DNA from 3 places in the Amycolatopsis sp. lyj-23 genome. Region 3 is predicted to be linked to each of the others. Evidence: riboswitches for the same ligand, from Rfam matches in the RefSeq annotation. Region 3 holds a riboswitch; each other region holds the start of a gene.

Region 1 (5,036 bases), on a different contig from region 3:
TTCCGCGAGCAGGGCCGAGGTCGTCGTCTTCTCCCCGGCCAGGATCGCCGCGACCAGCTTGTCCCGCAGCGGGCCCGGGAACGCGAACTCCGCGTGCTTCATGCGTGTACCCGCGGCGGCGTCGGCCGGTTCGCGTCGTCGCCGCCGACCACGCGGGCGCCCGGGACCGGGCCGTGGGCCACGCGGACCGTGCGGCACACGCCCGCGCCCGACAGCTCGGCCGCGACCGCCACCGCCGACTGCGCGTCTTCGCAGAGGAACGCGCACGTCGGACCCGAGCCGGACACCGTGCCCGCGAGCGCGCCCGCGTTCACCCCGGCCCGGAGCGTGCGACGCAGGCCGGGGCGCAGCGAGACCGCCGCCGCCTGCAGGTCGTTGCCCAGCAGCAGGGCCAGCTGACGCGGGTCGCCCGAAGCCAGCGCCTCGACGACCGGCGTGTGCGAGCCGATCCGGGGCGGGTTGCCCGCCGCGCGCAGGCGGTCCAGTTCGCCGAACACCTTCGGCGTCGACAGCCCTTCGGCGTCGAAGGCCAGCACCCAGTGGAACGTGTGCCGCGACAGCACCGGGACCAGCTGCTCGCCGCGGCCGGTGCCCAGCGCGGTGCCGCCGTAGAGCGCGAACGGGACGTCGCTGCCCAGGCCGGCGGCGATCTCGGCCAGCTCGTCGCGGGTGACGTCGAGGTTCCAGAGACTGGCCAGCCCGACGAGCGTCGCCGCCGCGTCGGCGCTGCCGCCCGCCATGCCGCCGGCGACCGGGATGCCCTTGCGCAGCACCACCCGGACCTTCGGCTCACCGGTGCGCCCGACGTGCGCGGCCAGCGCCTCGACGGCCCGCCAGGCGAGGTTCTCCGGGCCGGTCGGGACCGAGCCTTCCCCTTCGCCGTAGACCTCGATGCCGGGCTCTTCGGTGACCGCGACGGTCACTTCGTCGGTCAGTGACAGCGCCTGGAACACGGTCACCAGCTCGTGGTAACCGTCTTCGCGCGGGTCGCCGACCGACAGGTGCAGGTTGACCTTGGCCGGGACCCGGACGGTGACTGGGGGCGGAACTACGGCGAGCACCCGACCAGCCTACGTGCCCGCGGAAACGCCCCGATGCGACGTGCGCATCGGGGCGTCTCTCGAGCCGGGTCAGGCGGCCGCGACACCTTGCGGGCCGCGCGCGGTGTGCGTCACGTGGCCGCCGCGCTCGGCGACCCACGCCAGGGCCGCGTCGGCCCGCTCGCCGCGGACACCCAGGCGGAAGCGGCCGACCGGGGTGTCGCCGATGCGGGTCAGGCCGCCGCCGATGGTGGCGAACTCGACGTCGAAGCGGCCCGCGGCCTCCGGCAGCAGCGCACCGACCGAGGCGAAGCCGACCAGCACGACGTCGGCCGAGCGGTCGTAGCGCGCCGTCTGCCCGCGGGTGGTCTCGATGGCCGGCAGCAGCGCCTGCGCGGTGCGGCTGGCCGGGTTCGAGATCAGGTCGAGCACCGTGCCGCGCTCGACGACCGTGCCGTCCTCCAGCACCGCGACGTCGTCGCAGACCCGGCGGACCACGCCCGCGTCCGGCGTCGTGACGACGATGGTGGTCCCCAGCTCCGAACGCGCCCGGTCGAGGACGGCGAGCACCGCGCCGGCCTCCTCCGGGTCGACACCCGCGGTCGGGTCGTCGGCGAGCAGCACCGCGGGCGCCGCCGCCAGGGCCTTCGCGAACGCGACGCGGCGGAGCTGCCCGGCGGACAGCTCGCCGGGACGCTGCGCGGCGCGCTGCGTCAGGCCGACGAGGTCGAGCAGCGAGCCGACCCGGCTGCGGCGCTGCGGGCCGTCGACGCCGAGCTGCTCGAGCGGGGAGGCGATGTTGCCGGCGATGGTGCGCTCGGCGATCAGCTCCGGCTTCGTCGAGACGATGCCGAGCTGACGGCGGATCTCGCGGAGGCGGCGGCCGTCGAGGGTGCCGGTGTTGAGGCCGTCGAGGCGGACGACGCCGCGGTCGGGGCGCTCCTGCAGGGCGATGCACCGGGCGAGGACGGACTTGCCGGACCCGGCGGGGCCGACCACGCCGAACAGCGAGCCCGCCTGGACGTCGACGCTCACGTCCCGCAGCGCGACGACGGAGTTTCCGTTGGTGGCAAAGGTTTTGGACAGGTTTTCGACGGTGATCACGAAGGCTCCAGAAAACGGGGCGCGTGCACGGCACAGCGCCCGGCCGCAAGCGAGTTCCGTCCTGTTCGGACGGTGCGTGAAGAAGAGGTGGACCGGCTGGGACTAGCTCAGTTGGAGCGTCGACACGCGGTCACGGAGCGGCGGCCTTCGTCGACTACGCGACGCCTGGTCAGGAGCAGGGGGCGAGCTACCCTCTTCATCGAAAACGGCCTCCATCGGTCCTGGCGGTAGCACCTGCCCTGCGGAGGGTGGTTGCTGCGACTTCGGCGAGCCAGGTCTCTCAGTCGCTCGGGATGGACGTACTGAGTAAAACCGATCCCGAGGAGCGAAAGCAAGCCCGTTGGGCCAGATCACACGAGTGGAGGTGTCCGGATCGCGGGATCGGGGGCCGCGGGGGCGTATTTTCCGCTTCCACAGTGGAGCGGCTAGCGCGCGGCGGCGATCCGGACGAAGTCGTGCACGTCCAGCTGCTCGCCGCGGGTCCTCGGGTCGATCCCGGCCGCGGTCAGCAGTTCGCCGGCGCGCTCGGCCGACCCCGCCCAGCCCGCGAGCGCGGCCCGGAGCGTCTTCCTGCGCTGTGAGAAGGCGGCGTCCACCAGACCGAAGAGCCGGTCCCGGTCCGCGGACGCCGTCGTGTCGCCGCGTTCGAACGCGACGAGCGCGGAATCGACGTTCGGCACGGGCCAGAACACCGAGCGTGGCACGGCGGCGACCTTGCGTGCGGTGCCGTACCAGGCGAGCTTGACGCTGGGCACGCCGTAGATCCGGCTGCCGGGGCCGGCGGCCATCCGGTCGGCGACCTCGGTCTGCACCATGACGAGCCCGGCCTTCAGGGACGGCACCTCGGCGAGCAGGTGCAGCACGACCGGGACGGCGACGTTGTAGGGCAGGTTGGCGACGAGGGCGGTCGGCTCGCCCAGCTCCGCACGCGTGACGCGCAGGGCGTCGGCGCCGACGACGGTCAGCCGTTCCACGGCTTCGGGGCCGCGCTCGGCGACGGTCTCGGGCAGCCGCTCGGCGAGCTTGGGGTCGATCTCGACGGCGACGACCCGCGCGCCGGTGGCGAGCAGCCCGAGCGTCAGCGACCCGAGCCCGGGCCCGACCTCGAGGACGACGTCGTCTTCGGCGACGTTCGCGAGCTCGACGATCCGGCGGACGGTGTTGGGATCGTGCACGAAGTTCTGCCCGAGCTTCTTGGTCGGCCGGACGTCGAGTTCGGCCGCCAGCCCGCGGATCTCGGCCGGTCCCAGCAGTTCAACCACCGGTGGAGCTTACCCAGGGGGTCGGTTCGCGTACCTGGACGGTCGGTTCGCGTACCTGGCGGGTCGGACGGCATGCGAAACGGCCCCCGTCCGAGGTGGACGGGGGCCGATTTCGAAAACGCTCTCAGGCCTTCTTGCCGCAGACCGGCCAGGCGCTGTAGCTGCCGCCGCGGCCGGCCTTGACCTTCTCCGCGACCGCGATCTGCTGCTCACGCGTGGCCTGGTTCGGCAGCGGGGCGTACTGGTCGCCGCCGTAGGCGTTCCACGTCTGCTTGTCGAACTGGAGGCCGCCGTAGTAGCCGTTGCCCGTGTTGATGGCCCAGTTGCCGCCCGACTCGCACTGCGCGATGCGGTCCCACGCGGAGCCGTCGCCGATGTCCGGGGTCGGGGCCTGCTTCGTGCCGACGTGGACGATCTTCGGCTTCGGCTGGGTGATGACCTGCTCGGAGATGCTCTCCCGGCCGACCTCTTTGCCGTTCTTCTGCGTGACCTTGTAGGTCACCATCTTCTCGCCGGGCGTGCCGGGGTCCTCGACGGAGGTCTTGCCCTTGGCCAGGTCCGGGTCGTCGACGCGCTGCTCGGGCGGGTCGATGCTCTCCTTCTGCGTGACCGTCGAGACGCCGGTGCGGCTGATGTGCACCTCGGCGCCGTCGGTCAGCTTGACGTCCAGACCGCCCTCGGCCTGGTCCTCCGGGCCCAGGGTGAGCTTGTACTCGCCCAGGAACTCCTTCGTCGTGACCGCGGTCGTCTTCACCTGCTTCGGCGCGTTGGCGCCGTCGTACAGGGTGATGTTCTTCAGGGTCTTGATCTCGACGGTGGCGCCCTGCAGCGGCAGCTCGCCGTCCTTCGGCATCGACATCCACGTGCCGGGCTTGTCCAGCTCGGTCATGCCGAGCTGGCCCAGCGCGTCGCCGAGGTGGGTCGCGCGGACCCAGGAGGTGTGCTCCGCGCCGTCGACGATCATCTTGAGCTGGCGGCCGCGCTCGAGCTTGATGACGCCGCCGTCGCCGACCTCCGCCTGCGGGGACGGGGACAGCGAGTCGTGCGCGCCCACGGACAGGCCCGCGTCCTCCAGCACCTCGCCGACGGTGTCGCCGAACGAGTGCACGGTGGTCTGCTGGCCGTCGACGTCGACGGTGATGCTCTTGTTCATCGCCAGCGCGGCCGCGCCGCCGCCGGCGACGCTGATCATGACGCTGAGCACGGCGCCCTTGAGGAAGCGGCGCTTCCAGACCTTGGTGGTCTGGCGGAGGCCCTCGTCCAGAGCCGCACGGCGCGCTTCGGGGGAAGCGGTGCGGTCCTCCTCGAGGCCGTCCGGGATGACGATCGGCGGCAGGTACGTCGTCTCGGCGTTGATCAGCCGGATCAGCTCGTCGACGTCGACGTCGATCTCGGCCATCATCGCGTCGGCGTCCGGGCCGAGCGCGGCGAGGATGTCCTGCTGCGTGATGTTCGGGTCGTCGGAGAAGTCGAGCTGGCCGTATGCCGTGTCCTCGAAATGACCGCGTTCGAGGACGGCGGAGCGCGCTCCAGCCTGTCTGCTACCTGTCACCGGGGATCGTTCCCTTTCACGAGACGACGGTCGGGGGCGCCGTCTCTACGACTGGGCGTGACGTTCGGCAACTGCTGA
Region 2 (5,036 bases), on a different contig from region 3:
TGCTGATCACCAGCACCCCGGCGACGACCAGGAAGGCGCCGAGCAGGCCCAGCGGGCCGGGGTGTTCCCCGAGCAGGACGACGGCGGCCAGCACCGACAGCAAGGGCCCGGTCCCGCGCGCGACGGGGTAGACGACGGAGAGGTCGCCGACGCGGTACCCGCGCTGCAGCACGACGCCGTAAGCGACGTGCAGGACGGCGGTGACCACGGCGGCGAGCAGCCAGCTCCACTGTGGACGGTGGGGCTCGGCGACGAGCAGCACGACGGTCACCGGCAGCAGGAAGACGGCGGAGACGGTGTAGTAGAGCCAGACGAACTGCGTGCCCCCGGAGGAGATCCGCTTGGCGGCGAGGTTCCAGGCGGCGTGCACGACGGCGGCGACGAGGACGAAGGACAAGGCGGTGGCGTTCACGGGACCCCTTCGGGTTTTCGCGCGCGCGAAAACCGGGTCCTCCAGGCTTTTGCCCCCTCAGATGAACGACCGGCCGTCCGGGCCCGCCGACGGTGCCGCTCGGACCAGCCCCGCCGGCCCTGGTTGTGGGGGTGCTGGAACGCGGACCGGCGACGGAACCCTAGGCACTACCGTCACCCACCGTACTCCCGGCTCCGGCCCGGCTGTTAAAGTGGACGCTCGCTGCCCGTGCGGCATTCCGTCATGGAGGAAACCCGCGTTCCGCGGGGCCACTTCAGCGCGGCGGCGATCTCACCGAGTGAAACAGGAGTTGCCCTATGGCCAACATCAAGTCGCAGATCAAGCGCATCACGACGAACGAGAAGGCGCGTCAGCGCAACCAGGCGATCCGGTCCTCGGTGAAGACCGCGATCCGCAAGGTCCGCGAAGCCGCCGAGGCCGGCGACAAGGCCAAGGCCGTCGAGCTGCAGCGCGACGCCGCCCAGAAGCTGGACAAGGCCGTCTCGAAGGGCGTCATCCACGCCAACCAGGCCGCCAACAAGAAGTCGGCGCTCGCGAAGCGCGTCAACGCGCTCTGAGCTGGTTGATTTCTGGGAAGGCCCCGGCTTCGGCCGGGGCCTTCTTCGTGTCCGGGGCTCGAGTGCGCGGCCGATGTGGTCGGGTCGGCGCCGCTCGCGGTGATCATCGGTCGCCCTTGGCTGCCACCAGCTTGAGCATCGCTTGCCGCCGTACATCCCGGGCGCGATGCTGCTCGGCTCAGCGCCGCTCGCGGTGGTCAGCGTCGCCCGCGCCGCGCGTAGCCCGGGTCCGCCGCCGTACACCCCGGCCGCGATGCTGCCCGACTCGGCGCCGCCCGTGGCGACCAGCGGTCGTGCTTGGCCGCCGCCAGCTTGAGCACCGCTTGCCGCCGTACACCCCGGCCGCGATGCTGCCCGACTCGGCGCCGCGGAGCGATCAGCGTCGCCTGCGCCGCGCATAGCCCGGGTCCGCCGACACCCTCGACGGTCAGCGGTCGCCCTTGGCTGCCGCCACCTCGAGGACCGCGCGCTCCAGGGCGTAGCCCGGGTCCGCCGCCACGCCCTTGACCTCGGCGTTCAGGCGCGCGACCACGCGCATCGCCGTGGCCAGGCCGTCGGGGTTCCAGCCGCGGGACTGGCCCTGCGCCTTGCGGATCTTCCACGGCGGCATGCCGAGCTCGCCCGCCAGCTGGTTCGGGTTGCCGCGGCCCGCGCCGGAGACCCGGGCGATCGTGCGGACGGCGTCGGCCAGCGCGTCGGCGACCAGGACGTGCGGGACGCCCAGCTGCATCGCCCAGCGCAATGACTCCAGCGCCGCCGCGCGGTCGCCGCCGACCGCCTTCTCCGCGACCGCGAAGCCCGTCACGTCGGCGCGGCCGCGGTGGTAGCGGCGGACCGCGTCGGCGTCGACCGCCCCGCCCGTGTCCGCGACCAGCTGCGTGGCCGCCGAGGACAGTTCCCGCAGGTCGGAGCCCACTGCGTCGAGCAGGGCGGCCACACCCGCCGGGTCGATCTTGCCGCCCACCCGGCGCACCTCGTGGCGCACGAACTGCTCGCGCTCGGCCGGCTTGGTCAGTTTCGGGCACTCGGTGATCTCGGCGCCGGCCTTCTTCAGCACCGCCGGGAGCGACTTGCCCGCCTTGCTGCGCCCGCCGCCGGTGTGCACGACGATGAGCACGACCCCGTCCGCCGGGTCCTTCAGGTACGCCGTGACGGCGTCGGCGAGTTCCTGCGAGATGTCCTGCGCCGACTCGAGGACGATCACCCGCCCTTCGCTGAACAGCGACGGGCTGACGAGTTCGGCCAGCTCGGGGGCTGTGAGATCGGACACCCGGACCCGGGTGAGCTCCGCGGTCGCGTCCGTCTCGCGGGCGGCGGCGAGCGTCTCGCGGACGGCCCGCTCGATCAGCAGTTCTTCCTCCCCCAGCACCAGCTGCAGCGGGGCCGGGGCGGTGGCTTGCGCGGTCACCCGGGAATCTTCTCACTTGCGCTTCCGTGCCCCCGCTCCGGTGATGTCGGGCGGCCACCGTGGCACGGTGCGAGCGCGATGTCGTACGGTGTAGCCGAGGCAGCCCGCCCCGGGAGATCCGGCGTGCGCGCACCGACAACCGAATACCGCTCATCCAGAGGGGCAGAGGGAACGGCCCGACGAAGCCCCGGCAACCGGCGTACAGCCTGTCATCCCGCGATCGCGGGATAGCTGACGACCACGGTGCCAATTCCGGCCCGCTTCGGCGGGACAGATGAGGAAAGGAACCTCGCGATGACCGCCACCCTCGGCACGACCTCCACCACCAAGACCCCGGATCTCGGTCCCGCCGTCGAACTGGTGTCGAAGGAAGAGGGCCACCGGCAGCCGCTCGCCCCGGAATTCGTCTCCGCCGAAGACTTCTCGCCGCTCGAGGTCGCCTACGACTTCGGCCGCGTCCGCCGCGAAGACATCGAGGCCGGCCCCAAGAACATCTGGCGCTACAAGAAGCTCCTTCCCGTTCCCTCCAACGTCGAAGAGATCCCGAACACCGAGCCGGGCGCGACGCGGCTGGTCCGCGCCGACCGCCTCGCCAAGGAACTCGGCCTCAAGCGCGTGTGGGTCAAGGACGACACCGGCAACCCGACGCACTCTTTCAAGGACCGCGTCGTCGCCGTCGCGCTGGCCGCGGCCCGCGAGTTCGGGTTCGAGGTGCTCGCGTGTCCGTCGACCGGCAACCTGGCCAACGCGACGGCCGCCGCGGCGGCCCGCGCCGGCTGGCGGTCGGTCGTGCTGATCCCGAAGACCCTCGAGCGCGCCAAGATCCTCACCACCGCGGTGTACGACGGCGACCTCCTCGCCATCGACGGCAACTACGACGACGTCAACCGCCTCGCCACCGAACTCGCCGGCGAGCACCCGAAGTGGGCGTTCGTCAACGTGAACGTCCGGCCGTACTACTCGGAGGGCTCGAAGACGCTGGCCTTCGAGGTCGCCGAGCAGCTCGGCTGGCGCATCCCGCCGCAGATCGTCGTCCCGATCGCCTCCGGTTCGCAGTTGACCAAGGTGGACAAGGGTTTCCGCGAGCTGGGCCAGCTCGGCCTGGTGGACGCCAGCCCGTACAAGGTGTTCGGCGCGCAGGCCACCGGCTGCTCGCCGGTGTCGGCCGCGTTCCGCGAGGGCCACGACGTGGTCCAGCCGGTGAAGCCGGACACGATCGCCCGCTCGCTGGCGATCGGCAACCCGGCCGACGGCCCGTACGTGCTCGACATCGTCAACCGCACCGGCGGCGCGATCGAGGACGTCTCCGACGAAGAGGTCGTCGAGGGCATCCGCCTGCTGGCCCGCACCGAGGGCATCTTCACCGAGACGGCGGGCGGGGTCACCGTCGCCACGGCGAAGAAGCTGGTCGAGACGGGCAAGCTGGACCCGGACGCCGAGACGGTGCTGCTGATCACCGGCGACGGCCTCAAGACCCTCGACGCGATCGAGAACCACGTCGGCCCGAAGGCCACCCTGCCGCCCTCGGCCGCGGCCGTGAACAAGGCGCTCGGCTACTGAGCCGCCGCCCGGGGCGGGCGTTCGGCCCGCCCCGGGCGCTCAGCGCCGCGGCGGCCCGCGGGGCTCGCCGCGGCGGGCTATCGCCGTTCCGGCAACCACCGCGGTGTCGCCGTCCACGTCGGTGCGGGTCACCCGCGCACCCAGCGCTGCCAAAGTGTCCAATGTGGACTTGCTTGGATGCCCGTAACTGTTTCCTGCGCCCACGCTGACCATCGCTACCCGTGGGGCCACCGCCGCGAGGAACGCCGGCAGCGAGTAACGGCTGCCGTGGTGGGGCACCTTCAACACCTCCGCTCTCAGATCTCCGATGTCGGCCAGCAGGTCCGACTGCGCGGCCAGTTCGACGTCGCCGGTCAGTAGGATCCGGCCCGCGGGGGTGTTCGCCCGCAGCACCACCGAACTGTTGTTGATCGTCGTGCCGTCCGGCTGCTCGACCGCCCGGGCCGGGACGTACCGCGGCCCCAGGACGTCGAGCGCCAGGCCGGGCCAGTCCAGCCGCTCGCCGGGGTTCAGCTCGACCAGCGGCACCGCCTGCCGGGCGGCTTCCGCAGCGACCTGCCGCCACGCCCACGCCGGCGACCGGCCCGGGCCGAGGGCGATCGCGCCGACCGCACGGCCGTCGAAGACCGAGGCGAGGCCGCCGATGTGGTCGGCGTGCAGGTGGCTCAGCACCAGCAGCGGGATCCGGTCGACCCCCAGCCGGTGCAGGCACTCGTCGACCGGCCCCGGCTCGGGCCCGGTGTCCACGACGACCGCCCGCCCGGGATCGGCGGTCGCCAGCACGACCGCGTCGCCTTGGCCGACGTCGCACTCGACCATCGCCCAGTTCCGCGGCGGCCACGCCGGCGCCAGCACCCGGACCGGTACGAACACCAGCAGCCCGCCGACGACGAGCAGCGCCATCAGCACCCGCACCCGCCGGTGCCGGACCGCGAGCGCCAGCACCACGAGGACGCCGGCGGCCAGCAGACCGCCCACCCAGCCACCGGGCCACGCGATGACCGCGCCCGGCGCCCTGGCGCCGTAGCGGGCCACGGTGATCAGCCACCGCGCTTCCGGATCGGCCAGGTGCACGAAG
Region 3 (5,036 bases):
CCGGCGCCGGTCCTCGGCCAGGTGCGGAAGCTGATGCGCGCGGTGGTGACCAGCGGCACGGGCCACGCGGCGGCCTCGGCGGGCGAGGTCTTCGGCAAGACGGGCACGGCCCAGTTCGGCGACGGCAAGCAGGCCACGGGCTGGTTCGTCGGCTACCGCGGCAGCGTCGCCTTCGCGGTGGTCCTGGAGAACTCGAACGACTCGGGCCCCGCGGTCCAGGTCGCCGCCAAGTTCCTCAAGTCCCTCTAACCCTCCGGCTCGTACCCGAAGGGTCGGCTCGCGTACCCCAACGGTCGGCTCGCGTACCCCAAGGGTCGGCCTGCGTACCCCGAGGGTCGGCTTGCGTACCCCGGGGGTCGGCTCATGTATCCCGAGGGTGGCCGGTGAGCCGACCCTCCAGGTACGCAGACCGACCGTCTGGGTACGCAGGCCGACCGTCCAGGTACGCAAGCCGACCTTCCAGGTACGCAAGCCGACCTTCCAGGTACGCAGGGCGACCCTCCGGGGACGTGGGTTGGGCGCGGTGGTTCGGCCGCGGGCGAAGTGTCGGGGTCGTAGCGTGGGGGGTATGGAGACCATCGCGCTGGCCGAGGTGGCCGCGGTGCTCGCCGATCCGAGCCGGGCCACCATGTGCCTCGTGCTGCTGGACGGGCGGGCCTGGACCGTCGGCGAGCTCGCGAAGGCCGCCGGGATCGCCCTCTCGACGGCCAGTGAACACGTCACCCGGCTGGCCGGTGCCGGCTTCGTCGCCCGGGTCAAGCAGGGGCGGGCCAGTTACGTCCGGATCGCCGACCCGCGCGTCGCCGAGCTGATCGAGCACCTGGCCCAGCACGCCGAACACCGCCCGGTGACCGGCCTGAAGTCGTCGCTGCGCGCGCGGCGGCTCGGGTTCGCGCGCACCTGCTACGACCACCTCGCCGGCGAGCTCGGCGTCGCCCTCCGCGACGGCATGCTCGCCGCCGGCCTGGTCGGCACCGCCGACGGGCTGGCGCTGACCCCGCGCGGCCGGGACGTGCTGGGGGACCTCGGCGTGCCGGTCGCCGCCGGGCGGCGGCCGCTGCTGCGCGACTGTCTGGATTGGACGGAGCGCCGCGACCACCTCGCCGGGGCGCTGCCCGCGGCGCTGCTCGAGCGGGCCGTCGACGCCGGCTGGGTGGCCACGGACGGGCACCGCGCGGTCAAGGTCTTGCCGGCCGCGGAGCAGCCGTTCGCGGCCCTCGGTGTCGATTTCGACGCGCTCAGTGGTGCCACCGCGCCTTAACACACCGGGCCTTCCGAGCCGAGCAGCGGTACACGAACGAGTTAACCCGGCCGCTTCACTATTCTGAGTGCCCCACGGCACTCGGGAGGGAGGCGGCATGGACCAGCTCCCCGTGCTGCTCGGCGTCGGCGGCATCGTGCTCCTCGCCTCCGTGCTCGCCGTGCGCGTGTCCATCCGGCTCGGCCTCCCCTCGCTGCTGCTCTACCTCGCGATGGGCGTGCTGCTCGGCGAAGCCGGCTTCGGCATCCGGTTCGACAGCCCCGAACTCACCCAGTCGCTCGGGCTCGCCGCGCTCGTCATGATCCTCGCCGAAGGCGGGCTGACCACCCGGTGGTCGGCGGTGAAACCCGCGCTGGGCACCGGAATCGCACTGTCCACAGTGGCCGTCGTGGTCAGCGTCGCGGTCACCGGCGCGGCCCTGCACTGGCTGTTGGGCCTCGACTGGCGGCTGGCGCTGCTGTGGGGCGCGGTGCTCGCCTCCACCGACGCGGCCGCGGTGTTCTCCGTCCTGCGCACCGCCGGGATCGGAAAACGGCTCACCGGCGCGCTCGAACTCGAGTCGGGCATCAACGACGCACCGGCCTACATCGCCGTCGTGGTGCTGGCCGAAGGCACCACTGTGGACTGGACGCTGCCGCTGCTGGTGCTCTACGAGCTGACCGCGGGCCTCGCCATCGGACTGGCCTTCGGCTGGCTCGGCGGCTTCGCGCTGCGCCGGGCCGCGCTGCCGGCGACCGGCCTCTACCCGCTCGCCACGGTCGCGGTGTGCGTCGTGGCGTACTCGTCCGGGCAGCTGCTGCACGCGTCCGGGCTGCTCGCCACCTACGTCGCCGCGCTGGTGCTCGGCAATTCGCGGCTGCCGCACCGGTCGGACACGCTCTCGTTCGCAGAGGGCCTGGGCTGGCTGGCGCAGATCGGGCTGTTCGTGCTGCTCGGGCTGTTCGCCTCGCCGGGGCGCCTGCTCGACGCCATCGTGCCGGGCCTGGTCGCCGGCGCCGTCGTGCTGCTGCTGGCGCGGCCGATCTCCGTCGTGGCGTCCATGCTCCCGTTCCGGCTGCCGTGGCGGGAACAGGCGTTCCTCTCGTGGGCCGGGCTGCGCGGCGCCGTGCCGATCGTGCTCGCGATGATCCCGCTGTCGCACGGCCTGCCGGGGGCGCAGCGGCTGGTCGACGCGGTGTTCGTGCTGGTCATCGTGCTGACGCTGGTTCAGGGCGCGACGCTCGGGCCGCTCGCGCGCCGCCTCGGCCTGGCCAAGAAGTCCGAGGCGCACGAGATCGAGGTCGACTCCGCGCCGCTGGACGAGCTGGGCGCCGAACTGCTGCAGGTCCGGATCCAGCCGGGGTCGAAGATGCACGGCGTGTACCTGTCCGAGCTGCGGCTGCCGGTCGGGGCGACGATCAGCCTGGTGGTCCGCGCCGGCGCGGGCTTCACGCCGCAGAAGACCAGCCGGCTGCAGGAGAACGACCAGTTGCTGGTCGTGACGACGAGCGCCGTCCGCGACGCCGTCGAGCGCCGGTTGCGCGCCGTCGACCGGGCCGGGCGCCTGGCCCGCTGGCGGGGCGAGGCCGGCCTCTGAGCACCCTCTGTGACCGGCGTCTCAGAATGTGCGACGGGGGTTGGCGGCCGGGCGCGCGTTCGGTTACCTTTCGAACCAGGTCATGAGTGCCAGCGCGAAGCCCCGGCTTGCTGGCCGGCAACCCTCCTACCGCGGTGGGGTGCCCCGGGTGAAGACCGGGCCGGTCGCGCCGTGCGACGGGCAAGCGCGGGCCCCTCGCCGGGGGTCCCCCGGATCGCCGAGGAGGCTCCCGATGACTCTCGCCATCGACCGCACCCAGCCCGAAACCGTTGCACCGCAGGAAATCCCGGGCGTCGCGGGTGCCGCGCTGCGCGTCCCGCTGGTGACCGGCGGGGACATCGGGTACGCCAACCTCGACCACGCTGCGAGCGCCCCCTGCCTCGACGCCGTCCGCGCGAAGGTCGACGAGTTCCTGCCCTGGTACGCCAGCGTCCACCGCGGGGCGGGGTTCGCCTCGCAGGTCTCCACCAAGCTCTACGAGCGCACCCGGGACGTGCTGCGCCGGTTCGTCGGTGCGCGGCGGACCGACACGGTCGTGTTCACCCGCAACACCACCGACTCCTTCAACCTCCTCGCGCGTAGCCTGCCCCGGCACACCACCGTGGTCGTGTTCGACACCGAGCACCACGCCGCCCTGCTGCCGTGGGCGGGCCCGAACGTGCGCCGGATCCCGACCCCGCGCACCCGCCTCGCCGCGGTGGCCGCGGTGGACGAAGCCCTCGCCGACGCCCCGCAGGGACCGCGGCTGGTCGTGGTCACCGGAGCGTCCAATGTGACCGGTGAGCTGCTGCCGGTGGCCGAAATCGCCGCCGTGGCGCGGAAACACGGCGCTCGTATCGCGCTCGACGCCGCCCAGCTGGCCCCGCACCGCCGGATCTCGATCAAGGACTTGGACGTCGACTACGTCGCCCTGTCCGGCCACAAGCTGTACGCGCCCTTCGGCGCGGGTGCGCTGATCGGCCGCGCCGACTGGCTGCGCGCGGCCCGCCCGTACCTCGCCGGGGGCGGCGCGACCAAGCTCGTCACCGAAGACGCCGTCGTCTGGAACACCGGGCCGGAGCGCCACGAAGCCGGCTCGCCCAACACCGTCGGCGTGTACGCGCTCGGCGTCGCGTGCGAAACGCTGAGCCGCAACTGGGACGCGGTCGTGGCGCACGAACAGGCCCTGCTCACCCGGCTGCGCAAGGGGCTGGAGAGCATCCCGGGCTGCGCCGAACTGCGGCTGTTCGACGCACCGGTCGACCGCGTGGGCACCCTCAGCTTCGTCGTCGACGGCTTCGACCCGGGCTGGCTCGCGGCGGTGCTGTCGGCCGAGTACGGCATCGGCGTCCGCGACGGCGCCTTCTGCGCCCACATCGCGGCGAAGCGGCTGATCGGCGTCACCGGCGGCGACGGGCAGCAGGCCGTCCGCGTCAGCCTCGGCCTCGGCAGCACCGAGGAGCACGTCGACCGCGTGCTCCTGGCCCTGCGGCAGATCGTCGCCCGCGGAGCCCGCTGGGAGTACGCGAAAGTGGACGGCCGCTGGGCGCCGGTCGGCGACCCGCGGGAGCTGCCGCCCTTCTGCTGAGCGCTAGCCTGGGCCGATGGGGAGAGGGCCGCGTATCTGGCTTCCGCTGGCGTTGCTGGGTTTCGCCGAAGTCGGCCTGGCCGCGGCGCGGCTGCTGGCCCGCCGCAGCCGGGCCGAGGACGAGGCCGCGAACCTCCTCCTCCGCCCGGCGGTCCCGGCCGGGCCGACCTACGGCTACGCACAGTTCCTGACCCAGGAAGACTTCTACTCGGGCGGCGCGGACCTGCCCGCCGGACCGGCGTGGCTGGTCGCGCTCGGCGTGGTCGTCCTCGGCACGGCGGTCTGGTACGCGTTCGCGCTGCGGCCCGTCCGCACCGGGCGGTTCGTCCTCGGCACGATCGGCGTGCTGCTCGCCCTCCCGCTGCTCGACCTGGTCGGTTCGTGGCAGTTCCGGCTCGGCGACGGCCTGCGTGGCCCGCTCCTGGCCACTCTCGGGTTGCTGCTGCTCGCCGCGTACGAACGCAGCCGGTTCGTCCTGCTGACGGCGGCCGGTTTCGCCCTGGTCGCGGTGGTGCTTTCGGCCGACGTCGTGGGCGTGCTCGGCTCGGCGATGCTCCTGCTCGCGGCCGCGTTCACCGCCCTGTTGCGCCGACCGCCCGAGACCCAGCCGTGATCGGGAGTCCGCGGCGCTG

The links. A riboswitch is a leader RNA that binds a small molecule or an ion and turns the genes downstream of it on or off. The one in region 3 is predicted to bind S-adenosylmethionine.
Region 1: it holds a riboswitch for S-adenosylmethionine, as region 3 does, so the genes downstream of both, ACLJPY_RS42640 (methionine ABC transporter ATP-binding protein) here and ACLJPY_RS25465 (aminotransferase class V-fold PLP-dependent enzyme) in region 3, are expected to answer to the same signal.
Region 2: it holds a riboswitch for S-adenosylmethionine, as region 3 does, so the genes downstream of both, thrC (threonine synthase) here and ACLJPY_RS25465 (aminotransferase class V-fold PLP-dependent enzyme) in region 3, are expected to answer to the same signal.

Annotation. Positions count from the first base shown of each region.
Region 1 covers NZ_JAJPWN010000022.1:180,737-185,772, forward strand. The annotation lists gene ACLJPY_RS42630 (ASCH domain-containing protein) at 1-102, opposite strand, end outside; gene ACLJPY_RS42635 (4-(cytidine 5'-diphospho)-2-C-methyl-D-erythritol kinase) at 99-1,061, opposite strand; gene ACLJPY_RS42640 (methionine ABC transporter ATP-binding protein) at 1,131-2,144, opposite strand; SAM riboswitch class I at 2,354-2,444, opposite strand; gene rsmA (16S rRNA (adenine(1518)-N(6)/adenine(1519)-N(6))-dimethyltransferase RsmA) at 2,570-3,406, opposite strand; gene ACLJPY_RS42650 (transglycosylase family protein) at 3,531-4,958, opposite strand.
Region 2 covers NZ_JAJPWN010000006.1:238,900-243,935, forward strand. The annotation lists gene ACLJPY_RS16990 (DMT family transporter) at 1-412, opposite strand, end outside; gene rpsT (30S ribosomal protein S20) at 730-990, shown strand; gene holA (DNA polymerase III subunit delta) at 1,418-2,398, opposite strand; SAM riboswitch class I at 2,546-2,679, shown strand; gene thrC (threonine synthase) at 2,693-3,958, shown strand; gene ACLJPY_RS17010 (ComEC/Rec2 family competence protein) at 3,998-5,036, opposite strand, start outside.
Region 3 covers NZ_JAJPWN010000010.1:144,755-149,790, forward strand. The annotation lists gene ACLJPY_RS25450 (penicillin-binding transpeptidase domain-containing protein) at 1-249, shown strand, start outside; gene ACLJPY_RS25455 (ArsR/SmtB family transcription factor) at 569-1,261, shown strand; gene ACLJPY_RS25460 (potassium/proton antiporter) at 1,359-2,837, shown strand; SAM riboswitch class IV at 2,916-3,030, shown strand; gene ACLJPY_RS25465 (aminotransferase class V-fold PLP-dependent enzyme) at 3,070-4,404, shown strand; gene ACLJPY_RS25470 (hypothetical protein) at 4,421-5,017, shown strand.